Regions from separate parts of the Shewanella sp. 4t3-1-2LB genome, predicted to be linked through region 1. Evidence: predicted binding sites of a transcription regulator. Region 1 holds the regulator's gene; the other holds the start of a gene.
What was found. The regulator MetJ, encoded in region 1, represses methionine synthesis genes. The targets are predictions, from matches to a motif close to TAGACGTCTAGACGTCTA.
Positions count from the first base shown of each region.

Region 2: the regulator MetJ is predicted to act here: its motif matches at 5,571-5,588, upstream of metH (methionine synthase).

Region 1 covers NZ_JAFNJD010000034.1:5,086-12,205, forward strand. Annotated here, with positions in the region: gene J3L11_RS12855 (conjugal transfer protein TraF) at 1-335, shown strand, start outside; gene J3L11_RS12860 (sulfite exporter TauE/SafE family protein) at 356-1,093, opposite strand; gene metJ (met regulon transcriptional regulator MetJ) at 1,162-1,476, opposite strand; gene metB (cystathionine gamma-synthase) at 1,692-2,852, shown strand; gene J3L11_RS12875 (bifunctional aspartate kinase/homoserine dehydrogenase II) at 2,871-5,264, shown strand; gene J3L11_RS12880 (hypothetical protein) at 5,519-6,181, opposite strand; gene J3L11_RS12885 (hypothetical protein) at 6,273-6,773, opposite strand; gene J3L11_RS12890 (hypothetical protein) at 6,961-7,120, opposite strand, start outside.
Region 2 covers NZ_JAFNJD010000007.1:84,991-92,110, reverse strand. Annotated here, with positions in the region: gene J3L11_RS19640 (energy transducer TonB) at 1-1,106, shown strand, start outside; gene J3L11_RS04650 (YceK/YidQ family lipoprotein) at 1,243-1,563, shown strand; gene metH (methionine synthase) at 1,706-5,419, opposite strand; gene J3L11_RS04640 (histidine phosphatase family protein) at 5,666-6,328, shown strand; gene J3L11_RS04635 (ABC transporter ATP-binding protein) at 6,426-7,120, shown strand, end outside.

The DNA.
Region 1 (7,120 bases):
AGCAATTAACCTACCAAATCAAACCCATGGTAACTGCTGGTATCGCTTATGAATGGCGGACAGTGATGTTAACCAGCGATATCGACTTGACGGAAAACAACAAGTTTGCCGAGCTGGAAGGGCCGAAATATTGGCGTGTCGGTGGTGAAGTGAAAGCCACTGACTGGCTAGCGTTGCGACTTGGTTATCGCCAGGATCTCAACGATGTCACCACCGATATCTATTCAGTGGGAACGGGTATCGCTATTGGCAAGTTCTTTAGATTAGATTTGACTGGGATGTTTGGCAGCGATAACGCTATCGGCGGCGCGTTACAGACCTCGTATCACTTCTAGGTGAAACAACAAGGGCGTTGTCAGGATAGCAACGCCCACAAGGATTTGAGTGCTAGCAATAATGCGCTGGCGCCACACAGCGCTAATGTCAGCAAGCGGGTGCGGCGTTTATCTACTCGGGGTAACAAGATGCCTGAGGCGAGAAATCCCAGCACTACCGCCGGTAATAACAGCACAGATAACAACAAATCGCGCCAACTGACCATACCGGACAGCGCCAAAATCAGCAGACTGATACAGGTGCTCACCATAAAAAATGCCGACAACGCCGCACGGAATTTACCGGCTTCGCGCCCCGTGAGCAGCAATGCCATCGGCGGGCCACCGATACCTGCTACCGTCCCGAATATGCCCGAAAAGGCACCTGCAATAAACAGGTTGCGACGGGTGACGGCGACGCTGAATTTCTTCAAGCTCATCACTACTGCCGCGCCAACAATGGCCGCAATAATCAAGCCCAGCACCGCGCGCGGCGCCAATAGCAACGTAACCCCCAACAAGCTGCCGGGAATCCGTCCGGCCAATGCGTATTGCAATCCGCCCAGTTCCAGATTGCCGCGCTCGCGCAGCAGTGTTAGCAACGCAATGGAAAAGCTCAGAATAATCACCGGTACTGGCACCAGTTCCGGGTCAACAATATAAAGTAGCGGGGTAGAAACGACCGCTAGACCGAAGCCTAACAGACTTTGCGTCACGGCACCGATAACAATAATCAGCGATGCCAGCAATAAGGTAACAGGATCGATCAACGACCACATAACAGCGAAGTAACGCCGGGAAACTCCCGGCTGTCAGTAAAATGAGAAAGGCTTGGGAAACGGCACATTTACTCCATTTCTTCCCATTCGATGCCCATATCTTCCATCATCTGCTTGGCTTCCGCCGGGATACTGTCGGGCTGATCTTTGGACAAGTCTTCATCGTTGGGTAACGGCTGGCCGGTGTAGGCATGCAGAAATGCTTCACACAGCAGCTCACTGTTAGTGGCATGACGCAGGTTGTTGACCTGGCGACGAGTGCGTTCATCCGTCAGCACTTTCAGTACTTTCAGCGGAATAGACACAGTGATTTTTTTTACTTGTTCGTTTTTCTTCCCGTGCTCAGCGTAGGGGCTGATGTATTCGCCATTCCATTCAGTCATGTTGCACCTGCTATGTCACTAATTCGCTGCCGATTTTAAACCCTTACACCCTACAGTCAAATCTCGGGTCGTAATACTGTATCACAAAAATGGAATTCTATACATTTGGACGTCTAAACGTCTTTATGCCTATTGACGCCAAGGGGGGAGTTGGTAGAATTTAGCCATCCAGACATCTTTATGGTGTTTCTTGTAAAGCATTTGAGGAGCCAAAAATGACAGCACGGAAAATGGCGACGATTGCCGTCCGTCAGGGGATTGAGTCCGATAGCCAGCATGGTGCTGTGGTTCCGCCCATCTATCTTTCAACCAACTACGCTTTTGATGGTCACACAACGCCAAGGCAGTTTGATTACAGCCGTTCCGGTAATCCCACTCGCAGTATTCTTGGTAATGCGATTGGTGAACTGGAACAGGGTTGTCCGGCAGTGATCACCACCAGTGGTATGGCGGCGGTGACGCTGGTGGTCAGCCTGCTTAGCCCCGAGGATCTGCTGGTGGTGCCACACGACTGCTATGGTGGATGTTATCGACTGTTTACCAATCTGGCGAAAAAGGGTCAATTTCAACTGGCAATAGTGGATCAAACCGATACCGCAGCGCTGCAACAGGCCATTGCCCGTAAGCCGAAGATGGTATGGATTGAAACGCCCTCGAATCCTTTGTTGCGAGTCATTGATATTGCCGCCATCGCCGCTGCTTGCCAAGCCGTTGGGGCGCTACTGGTGGCAGATAACACCTTTTTGTCGCCCGCGTTGCAGCAACCTTTGCTGCTCGGTGCCGATATCGTGGTGCACTCCACCACTAAATACCTCAACGGTCATAGTGACGTGGTCGGTGGCGCGGTGATCGCTAAAGAGCCTGCATTGGCGGAACAACTGCATTGGTGGTCGAACACGCTGGGATTGACCGGCGGCGCGTTTGACAGCTATCTGACATTGCGCGGTTTAAGAACATTGGCATTACGCATTGAGCAGCATCAGAGTAATGCCGCTAAAATCGTCGAGTTGTTGCAACACAGTGCCCAGGTACAGCAGGTATATTATCCCGGATTAGCAACACATCCCGGTCACGAAATCGCTGCCAGACAGCAGCAGGGCTTCGGTGCTATGGTCAGTTTTGAGCTGACGGGCGGTGAAGCGCAGGTAACGGCATTTCTCGGTGCGTTACGTTATTTTTCGGTCGCAGAAAGTCTCGGTGGTGTAGAAAGTTTGGTGGCAGTCCCTGCTACAATGACTCACCGCGCGATGGAGCCGGCCGCCCGTGCTGAAGCGGGCATTAAAGATACCCTGATTCGTTTGTCCGTTGGTATCGAAGATCCACAAGATCTGTTGGACGATATCGCTGCCGGTTTGGCAGCCGTTGCCGCCTGTTGAGTTGGGGAGCATTAATTGATGGCACGTAGTCACTTACATAAATTTGGTGGTAGTAGTCTTGCCGATCCTGACTGTTACCGGCGTGTGGCCCACATCCTGCTGACCCACGGGCGGCCTGATGATCTGATAGTGGTCTCTGCCGCAGGCAAAACCACCAACTTCCTGTACAAGTTGTTAGCGCTGCGTGAGCAAGGCCAACTGTGGCAGGAAGAGTTGCAGGTGCTGATGAACTATCAGCAAAACCTGATTGAGCAGCTATTGAGTAATTCTCAGGCGCGGCAGTTGCGGGAACGCTTAGCCAACGACCGGGCGACACTGATGAGCTTGCTGGCGCTGGATGGGCGTAGCGACTACCAATGCAATCAGGTAGTGGGCTTTGGTGAACGTTGGTCTGCCCGGCTGATGGCAGCGTTGCTGCGTGAATCTGGGGTGGCCGCCTGTAACGTTGATGCGCGCGGTCTGCTTATCGCTGATGAGGCGGCAGTACCCAAAATTCGGGTAGAAGAATCCCGTGCCAAAGTGCAACAGATGCTCAAGCAGCATCCCGATGAACGTTTGGTGATCACCGGTTTTATCTGCGCCAATCCGGCAGGTGAAATGTTGTTGCTGGGGCGTAACGGTTCTGACTTCAGTGCCACCTTGATTGCCAGTCTGGCCGATATTGACCGGGTCACTATCTGGACTGACGTAGAAGGGGTGTTTAACGCCGACCCCAACAAAATTCAGGACGCCAGATTACTGCAAAACATGTCATTGGCAGAGGCAGACCGCTTGGCACGGCTCGGTTCCCCGGTACTGCATTCCCGTACGCTGCAACCGCTGTATAACACGCAGGTGAGTCTGGCGGTGCGCTCCAGTTATGCGCCGCAAACCGATTTTACGCTGGTGGCACCGCAAAACGATGTTGCCAGCGCGCCAGTGGTGACCAGTCTTGATGAAGTGTTAACGGTCACCTTGCAATTGCAATCGCCGTGGGAAAACTTGCTAGAAGCGCTGGAACATGCCGGGTTACAACCTTTAGCGCATTGGTCAGTGGGTAAACAAAAGCATGAATTGGCCTATACGCTGGAGTCAGGTAAACAGTTGCTGGCGCTACTGCAGCAGTTAACCGAGGCATTAGGGATCAGCGACGTCGAAAGCCATCGCGGTTTTGGCTTGGTGGCTTTGGTGAGTGCCGCCGCCGCACAGTATCGGCGCAGTTTTGCTCGGCTGTTGAGCCGTGAAGCCCGGCTTTTGTATCAGGATGCGCTGAGTCTGGTAACCTTGGTGCCGCAGCAGCAGGTGGCCTTGCTGACGCAGAAAGTTCATCGTCGCTGTGCTGGCCCGCGTAAACGTATCGGTATTATTTTGCTGGGGGTTGGCAATATCGGTGAAGCCTGGGTCACGCTGTATGGCAAATCCGCGCAGCAGCTTAATCGCCAGTTGGAAGCTGAGGTAGTGTTGGTGGGGTTGGCGAGTTCCAGCAAGGCGCTGTTTTGCAATGCAGGTATTGCGGTGACTGACTGGCAGACACGCTTCGAGGCCGAAGCCACGCCGTGGCAATACGAGCATCTGTTTGAACAAGCGGATGCGCTGGCGTGTGATGAACTGATCGCGCTCGACATCAGCGCCAGTGCCAGCCTGACCTTGCAATATCCCGAGTTTTTTGCCCATGGTATCCATATGGTCAGTGCCAACAAACTGGCCGGTTCTGGGCCGTTGGCGTTTTATCGTGAATTGAAACAGATGTTGGGAAACCGCCGTTTGTTCTGGCGCTACAATGCCAGTTGCGGCGCTGGCTTGCCGGTGCAGCATGCGCTCAATGATCTGCATAATAGTGGCGATCAGGTGCAGGCCGTGGGGGGGATTTTTTCCGGCACACTGTGCTGGCTGTTTGAAAACTATGACGGCATTCGGCCATTCTCGGAACTGGTGCTGGAAGCCAAAGCGCTGGGTATTACCGAACCGGACCCACGCGATGATCTTTCCGGCCGCGATATGCAGCGTAAGCTGTTAATTTTGGCTCGGGAAATCGGCTTGGAACTGGAGCTGGATGATATTCGCCTCAGCTCACTGGTGCCCGCACATCTGGCAGAGATTTCAATCGATGAGTTCCTGCAACGCTTGCCGGAGCTGGATGGTGAACTGGCACAACAGTATGCAGCGGCTAATGAGCAGGGCAAAGTGCTGCGTTATGTGGCGGCATTGGAGCGCACCGAGCAAGGTGTGAATGCTGAAGTGGCGCTGCAATGGGTGGAACCGAGTCATCCCTACGCTAACTTGACGCCCGGTGATAACGTGTTTGTTATCCGCAGTGCCTTTTATCAGGGCAACCCGCTGATCATTCGCGGCCCAGGCGCTGGCCGTGAAGTCACCGCCGCGGCAGTGCAGTCAGATCTTGTGCAGATCTGCCGCGATCTATTAGAAGATTAAATGCGGCACCGATATGCCAATTCTGCTCTAAATAATAAGGCTCCTGCGGGAGCCTTATTATTTAGTGGCGTATGCGGTTGTGTAGCTGAGGAATAACCTAGCTGTCTTTGGGACATTTTCGAGTTAAAGCATTAACTCTAACTCGACATTTTCGGATAAAAATTTCTATGGGTTAACGCCGCACACAGGGGTGCGAAAAAGCTTGGCTAAAATTAGGAACGAAGTGACGCAGCCAAGCTTTTTGCGTCCCATCATTATTGCTTTGTTAGCTCTTGGCCGTAGAAAAGAGCCACATAATGTATAAACTCTTTTAAGTTCAGGTCAATAATACCCCAATCCCGCTCCTCTTTTTCCTGTGGCCACAAACGAGCGAGCTGTCTAATAGAGTTTGTTAGGCTTAACCAAATCATTGCATGTTGATGTGATATTTGAAATGCCACAGGAACTAGCTGCTCAAAAGTTGGCAAAATTTCGTCGGCGGCTTGAACGATAATTATGCACTTAGCTTCACCTAGTTTTTTATATGTTGATTCCTTCTCAAACCTATCAAGGTCGTTTAAATGCTCAGAAATAGGCTTGCAATGTATGACGTGCTTGCTCCAGTGGAACAGACCATCTATTAAGCCCTTATCATAAACTTCTAATACAAACGATATTGGCTGGCCTAACTTTTTCTTGAGTTCATTTTTAGTCTTGATCTCAGGTAGTAAAACAACCAAGACGTAAAAAATTGTACTCACAATATAACCAACAGAGAGATTGAATATAATTGAATTACCATTATCAAACTGAAGAAAAACATCGTGAAGCCAACCATCTCCCAAGGCTGACCAAACCGTCTCATCTGAAGATTTCACCAAAAGAAAGGCTGACATAGCAAGCAGAAGCCACACTGCATTTTTGACAAATAATTTCAATATGAAGCCTCCGAGAGAGCTAACGCCCGCAGCACGGGAAAAATTGAAGTGTACTGAACCTGAAAAAGTATCCCCCTGTTTGATCTTGTTGCTATGCAACTTTACGAAAACTAATATTCAAATACCTTGGCTTGATACCACTAAGAGGCTCTATCGTCTTGGCAAATGAATGTACTTTACAGTTGAACTCAATATTTCCTTCGAGTGATGTGTCGCTTTGCCCTGCGTACCTTGCAATTTGGTCTGCATGCCCATCGGGAATTGGGTCGTTAAGGTAGAGTGTAACAACTTCTCCTGGAGCAATTTTTTGCTTTTTCAAAATTGAAGTATTTATGTTCACCCCAGCACAATGGAATTTAAAACTTCCTCGATCTAACTCAATGTGAAACGGGGTCAAATTGATTAATTGAAGATACATTCTGAAAGACGCAACTTGTCCTAAATCAACTGCTACAGATTCATAGCGAGGACGAATATCTACGTATACAAGTTTTGCAAGTTTTTCCCGCGAATATCGCCAACGTACAATCCATGGGAAGACTTTGCATACCCAACTCCATATGCTTTTAACTGGAATAGTCTCAATAACCATAAATCAAACAGTCCTTATAGGGCATTACACCTCAATCATGAGCGACACCGCCGTGAGCAGAGAGCTCCCACTCATTAACTTGATTGCTACTTAATGAATACAACCCAAATATACTTTATTGAATCGCTACCGTTAAAGTAATGACTTTGTGGCCTGAAGAATGCTCCTCAGCATAGTACCGTAAACTTTATCTTTCTTTGATTGTGACCTCGATAGGTTTACCGCCCTCGAGCACACAATGCCCATTATATTTACCCGCAACACCTAACTTATTGGACGCCTCAAATTCGATATCCACTACATTTCGACCAGTTGCGTTGTAGGTAATGTTCTTGCTACCTAGCAGT
Region 2 (7,120 bases), on a different contig from region 1:
CTCCTCGTAAAACCTTTTACTGCGGTCTTTTAGCGGCGGCAGTTGTTGTGTCTTCTCCGGTGTTTGCTGACAGTAATAGTGATAAGTTTCATGTGGCCTATCAAGCATATCAGTCAGCAGTTGACGCTAAGAATAACGAGCAGATCCTGCTGATGGCAGCGCAGGTTTATAAGCTGGGTGAATCCGTTTACGCCAAAGACAGCGCCGATTTTGCCGCACTCACTATGAATTGGGCACGAGCACTGAGCCACAATACCTCACGAACGTTTGCGCAAGATAACGATAAGCGTCAACAGGCCAATGCCTTGTATCAACAGGCGCTAAAGATCTACCAACACCTTTATGGTGACGACTCAGTGCAGTTAATTGACGCTTTGCTAGGAATGGCTGCAACCGAAAAAAGTCCGACTCATGCTGACAGTGTGTATCGTAACGCCATCGATATTGCTGAGGATAGTCATGATCAACTGTTAGCAGCCAGCATCAAGATGACCGCGTTTCATGATCTTTATGGTTCCAGTGCCTATACCCGTAGCGTGCGTGATTATGCATTTGAGGCCTACGATGTATTTAAGGAAAAATTGGCGGTTGATGCTGTCAGCCGCGTTGAAACTGAATTTGAAGTTGCCAAAATATATTTTATTGAAAGGAAGTACGCGGCGGCAGAACCACTATTTCTGGACGTCGTTAAGCAGTTTTCAGTGCTCAAGTATTCCCACCCCTATGCGCTTTCGGCGCATGCGATGTTAGTCAGGCTCTATCAACAGCAAAATAATCCTGATAAAGCTACAGAGCACTGCCAGGCGATTGGCCGTATGACGCCGTGGAAGGAGAACCAAGAGCAAACGCCGCTGTTTAGAGTTCCACCAGAATACCCGTATACTGCGGCCAAAAGGTTGCAAGATGGCTGGGTGCAACTGGAATTTACCATCGACAAGGACGGTTTTGTTAAAGATCCTAAGGTGTTGCAATGGGAAGGCAGCAAAGCATTTGAAGCCAGTAGCATCAAAGCGCTGGAGCGCTGGCGATATGCGCCTAAATTTGAGAACGGTGAACCAGTAGCCGCGACCAGTCGCGTTCAGCTAGATTACAAGATTAACCGCTAAACGGTGTGTTAGTAGTGGTATTTAATTTACAGTAGCATGCCATGAATATAGAGGTTGTAGCACTTTACTATGTCACTGCTAATGTTAGGTCTAATGCCTTGGGTGGCAGTGATACAGATGCAATATGGAGATGCATATGAATAAGTCATGGATGATAATTGTGGCAATTATTAGTGTATTTATGACAGCAGCTTGCTCTACGGTGTATTCCATTGCTAACGGCGAAGCCGCACCTTATTCTGGAACCGCTCAGAATATTCAAGCAATTAAGGCTTCTAGTGGTGAACACAGCCGCTGTGGTTTACCGAATTGCAATGGTAACTGGGAATTGTATGGGTATTTAGCAATGGCTGACTTTCTTCCCAGTATGATCATCGATACGTTGTTGTTACCCGTCACACTGACAGCGGACTCTGTGGGGGAAAAACAATCGTCAAAAGACAGTGCTCGGCATTAATCAATTTGTTATGACACAACGGATTTGTCACTCTACAGGCATCCATAAATGATATTTGTGACTGTCAGCTGACAAACAAAGAAGGCGCCTTTAGGCGCCTTCTTTGTTGTTGATAGACGGCAACTATTTGTGTTGCTGCCTATTACTCTGGATCATAATCCAGCACAGGTGCCAGCCATTTTTCCACTTCTGCGATTGTCATGCCCTTGCGCTGGGCGTAATTCGCTACCTGATCGCGATCGATATTGGTGATGCCAAAATAGCGTGACTGCGGATTGGCAAAATACCAGCCGGAGACGGCTGCGGTTGGATACATGGCATAGCTTTCGGTGAGTCGGAGATCAATCCGTTGATCCGGTTGCAGCAACTGCCACAACAAGCCTTTTTCAGTGTGATCAGGGCAAGCGGGATAGCCGGGGGCAGGGCGAATGCCTTTGTATTTTTCGCGGATCAACGCATCGTTATTGAGGTCTTCATCGGCGGCATAGCCCCAAAACTCCTTGCGTACGCGTTCATGTAGACGTTCGGCAAAGGCTTCAGCCAGTCGGTCTGCCAGACATTTCAGCATGATAGCGCTGTAGTCATCGTGGGCCGCTTCAAATTTTGCCAAGTGTTTCTCAATGCCGTGACCTGCGGTGACGGCAAAGGCACCCATATAGTCGGCAACACCGCTGTCTTTGGGGGCAACAAAATCTGCTAGGCAGAAGTTATGATTACCCACACGTTCTAGCTGCATGCGTAAGTGATGGGTGGTCAGCAAAGTTTGTTGACGCGCTTCACTGTCGTACAGTTCGATATCGTCATCGTTGATGGTATTGGCCGGGAATAAGCCAAATACCGCTTTGGCGGTGAGCCATTTTTCATCAATGATTTTATGCAGCATAGCTTTGCCATCGGCATATACCTTACGCGCTTCTTCACCCACTACCATATCGTCCAGAATATCTGGGAAGTGGCCGTGTAGCTCCCAAGCGCGGAAAAATGGTGTCCAGTCGATGCGCTCCACCAGATCTTCCAATGGATAATCCTCAAATACCTGAATGCCCAATTGCTGTGGCTTCACGGGGGGATTGGCTTGCCAGTCGTGCTGCACTTTGTTGTCGCGGGCGGCTTGCAATGGCACCAGCGTTTTGCGTTTGGTCTGTGCCAGACGTTTCTCGCGCATCATGTCGTACTCGGCATAAATACTCGCGATGGTCTGGGCACGGGTCTCGTCATTGATGAGCTTACTGACCATAGGTACGGCGCGAGAAGCATCTGGGATATAAATGGCACCATGTGGATAGTGCGGGGCAATCTTCACCGCCGTGTGAATTTTTGAGGTCGTTGCACCGCCGATAATCGCCGGAATGGTCAGGCCTTCCCGGGCGAAGGTTTTGACGTTATGCACCATCTCGTCAAGACTGGGGGTAATAAGCCCCGACATACCGATGATATCAACCTGCTCTTTACGGGCGGTTTCGATGATCTGCTCTACCGGCACCATGACCCCGAGGTCAATCACCTCATAACCGTTACAGGCCAGTACCACGCCGACAATGTTTTTACCGATGTCGTGCACATCGCCTTTAACGGTGACCATCAAGACTTTACCGTTGCTGGAGCCTTGCACCTTTTCTGCTTCAATGAACGGATTCAGGTAGGCGACAGCCTTTTTCATCACCCGCGCCGATTTCACCACTTGTGGCAGGAACATCTTGCCGGCACCAAACAGGTCGCCAACCACATTCATGCCATCCATCAACGGCCCTTCGATCACATCGAGCGGACGCGTCGCTGCTAGACGTGCTTCCTCGGTGTCTTCATCGATAAATTCAGTGATCCCTTTGACCAGTGCGTGTTCCAGCCGTTTATTGACGGGCCAGTGCCGCCACGCCTGGTCTTCCTGCTTGTTGGCTCCGCTTTGGCCACCACGGAATTTTTCGGCAATATCCAGTAGTTGTTCGGTATTGCTGGAGCCAGCAACCGGACATGGCAGATTCAATACTACTGCTTCGACGCGCTGTTTTAGTTCCGCGTCAATATCGTCGTAAATGGCCAACTGACCGGCGTTGACTATGCCCATGTCCATCCCCGCCTTGATGGCGTGATACAGGAACACGGCATGAATGGCTTCGCGCACCGGGTTGTTGCCGCGGAATGAGAAGGACACGTTAGACACCCCGCCAGACACCATGGCGTGTGGCAAGGTAGCCTTGATATCTTTCACGGCATTGATGAAGTCCACCGCGTAGTTGTCGTGTTCTTCAATGCCGGTGGCGATGGCAAAAATATTCGGGTCGAAAATAATATCTTCTGGCGGAAAGCCGACCTTATCGACCAATATGCGGTAGGCACGAGTACAGATATTGATTTTGCGTGCGTGGGTATCGGCTTGGCCTTGTTCATCGAACGCCATGATGATCGCCGCTGCGCCATAACGTTTTACCAGTTGCGCATGTGCAATGAAGGTGGCCTCGCCCTCTTTTAACGAGATAGAGTTGACGATGCCTTTACCTTGGATGCACTTTAATCCGGCTTCAATCACTTCCCATTTAGAGGAGTCAATCATCACCGGCACTTTGCTGATGTCGGGTTCAGAGGCGATGAGGTTAAGAAATTTCTGCATCATCTCCACGCCGTCCAACATGCCTTCATCCATGTTGACATCGATGATCTGCGCGCCACTTTCTACCTGTTCGCGAGCCACATCGAGCGCGGTTTCAAATTGCCCCTCTTTAATCAACCGCAAAAACTTGGCCGAGCCGGTGACGTTAGTGCGCTCTCCCACGTTAACAAACAGACTGTTGGCATCTATGGTTAGCGGTTCCAGCCCGGCAAGGCGGCAGGCGACGGGTAATTCAGGCAACTGCCGTGGTTGATGCTGACTGACGGCTTCACGGATGGCTTTAATGTGAGCCGGAGTCGTACCGCAGCAACCGCCCACCAGGTTGACTAGCCCTTCTTTGGCCCATTGACCAATCACGTCAGCCATCTGCGCCGGCGTTTCATCATAGCCACCAAATTCGTTTGGCAATCCGGCGTTCGGATGCACCGAAACAAAGGTCTCGCAGATGCGCGCCAGTTCTTCTACGTAGGGCCGCAATTCTTTTGGCCCAAGGGCGCAGTTAAGGCCGAATGACAGCGGTTTGATATGGCGCAGTGAGTTATAGAACGCCTCGGTTGTTTGGCCGGTCAGGGTTCGGCCGGAGGCATCGGTAATGGTACCGGAAATCATCACCGGCAGTCGTATGCCGAGCTTTTCAAACACTTCATCGATAGCAAACAACGCCGCCTTGGCATTGAGGGTGTCGAAGATGGTTTCCACCATCAGTATATCCGCGCCGCCTTTGATAAGCGCTTCTGTGGCTTGTATGTAAGCAGCCACTAACTCATCGAAATGGATATTGCGAAATCCTGGGTCGTTGACATCGGGGCTGATGGAACAGGTACGGTTTGTTGGGCCTAGAACACCGGCGACATAACGCGGAATCCCAGTAGCTGCAGCAACTTCATCGGCGGCCTCTCGTGCCAGTCGGGCCGCGTGTTCGTTAATTTCGCTGACCAACGCCTGCATGTCATAATCCGCCATGGCGACGGTGGTAGCGTTGAAACTGTTGGTTTCAATAATATCGGCACCGGCTTGCAGATATTGGCGGTGAATCGACTTGATGATCTGTGGCTGAGTTAATACCAACAGATCATTATTACCTTTGACATCACAGTGCCAGTCGCGGAAACGCTCGCCACGATAATCGGCTTCTTCCAACTTGAAGCTCTGGATCATGGTGCCCATCGCACCGTCGATAATCAAAATTCGTTGCGCCAGCGCATCATGAATTTGTCGGGCTGCAACGGTGGAAGAAGTGTTAATCATTCGAAGCCTTAATTACCTATTACTAAAATAAAAATTAACAAATACAAACTTTTAAAATTGAGTTATGATCCAGATCACATTACTGTGATTATGACAGTAAACGAGCATCATAGTATGGCTGCGGAATAACTACAGGGCTGTTTTGGATGTTTATACGTATAGACGTCCATAATAAGGATTACAACGTTCTGCGGCAAGGTGAAAATGTTGCCCTTTAGCCCGGGTAGTTAAATCGAAGGAACCATCATGTCCTGCTACAGAAAATTGACAGTATATTTGATGCGCCACGGCAACTGCGCCGATGGCGAGATTCTAAGAGGCCGTACCGATTCGCCACTGAGCGAACAGGGACAAGAGCAGATGTGGAACGCTTGGCGTGAGCTGTGTAATCATCTGCCTGAAGGCAAATTGCTGTTATTAAGTTCACCATTACAGCGTTGCAGCCTATTTGCCGACAGTCTTGCCAGCGAAATGCCGGAGTTTTTTGAACGTCCGCTACAGACCGCTAACTGGTTGCAGGAACTGAATTTTGGTGAGTGGGACGGTAAATCTATGGTCGCGCTGCAGGCCGACTATCCTAAAGCCACTGCGGCTTATGCCCTTGACCCCCTTAATCATACGCCGCCTCATGGCGAAACCGTGAATGAACTGTACCAGCGGGTTAACCGTGGTTGGCAAGATTTGGTAGAAGAACTGCTGAGTAGCCAGCAGGACAATGCCTTGTTGATCACTCATGGCGGGGTAATACGCACCCTTATTAGCGAAGTGCTTAATCCGGGACAGGCGCCATTGAGCGGTGTGTTCAGCAGCCTAGAGTTGCCTTATGGTTCATTGCTGAAAATTGTGGTGGATGCCCATGAAGTTGATGGCGAATGGCAATGTCTACCAAAACTGCACTGGCAATTATAAACATCACCAGTGGTCTGCCGCGCTAATTACTGGCGGCAGACTACCATATCCTGTTAGCCTATTGAGCCTGAGATGATGAAGTTGCTGGAGACGGCCTATGAAGCCGGCACTGAAGGCTGATAATATTTGCTGGTCGGTAGCCGAAAAATCGATTCTGTCTGGTGTCAGCTTTAGTTTAACCAAAGGAAAAGTGCTGGGCCTGATAGGCCCTAACGGCGCCGGTAAATCCAGTTTGCTGCGATGTTTGTACCGCTACATCCGGCCTGATACCGGTCATATCCAGTTGTTTGGTGAAGACATCAACCGTATGCCGCCGCAAGTTTTTGCTCGTCAGGTTGCAGTTGTATTGCAGGATACTCCACCTCAGTCAGAGCTAAGTTTACGACAATTGGTAGCAACCGGTCTGACCCCTTATAAAAGACTTTTCGAGCGCGATTCAGCAGAGGATAATAATGCTGTTGCCGCAGCATTAACTCAGGTGGGTCTGAGCTCGCTGGCGGATGAAGTATTTCGGCACCTCTCTGGCGGAGAAAAACAGCGGGCGCTGATCGCCAGAGCTATTGTGCAGAAACCTGCATTGCTATTGCTCGATGAGCCAACAAATCATCTGGATATCCGTTATCAGATCCAGATCCTTGAACTGGTGAGAAGTCTTGGTGTGAGTGTTATCGCCTCAATCCATGACCTCAATTTGGCGGCAGCGATGTGCGATAACTTGCTGTTATTGCATCAGGGACAAGTGGTGGCAGTGGGGGATGCAGCAGAAGTGCTGACAGAACAGCGGCTGAGTGA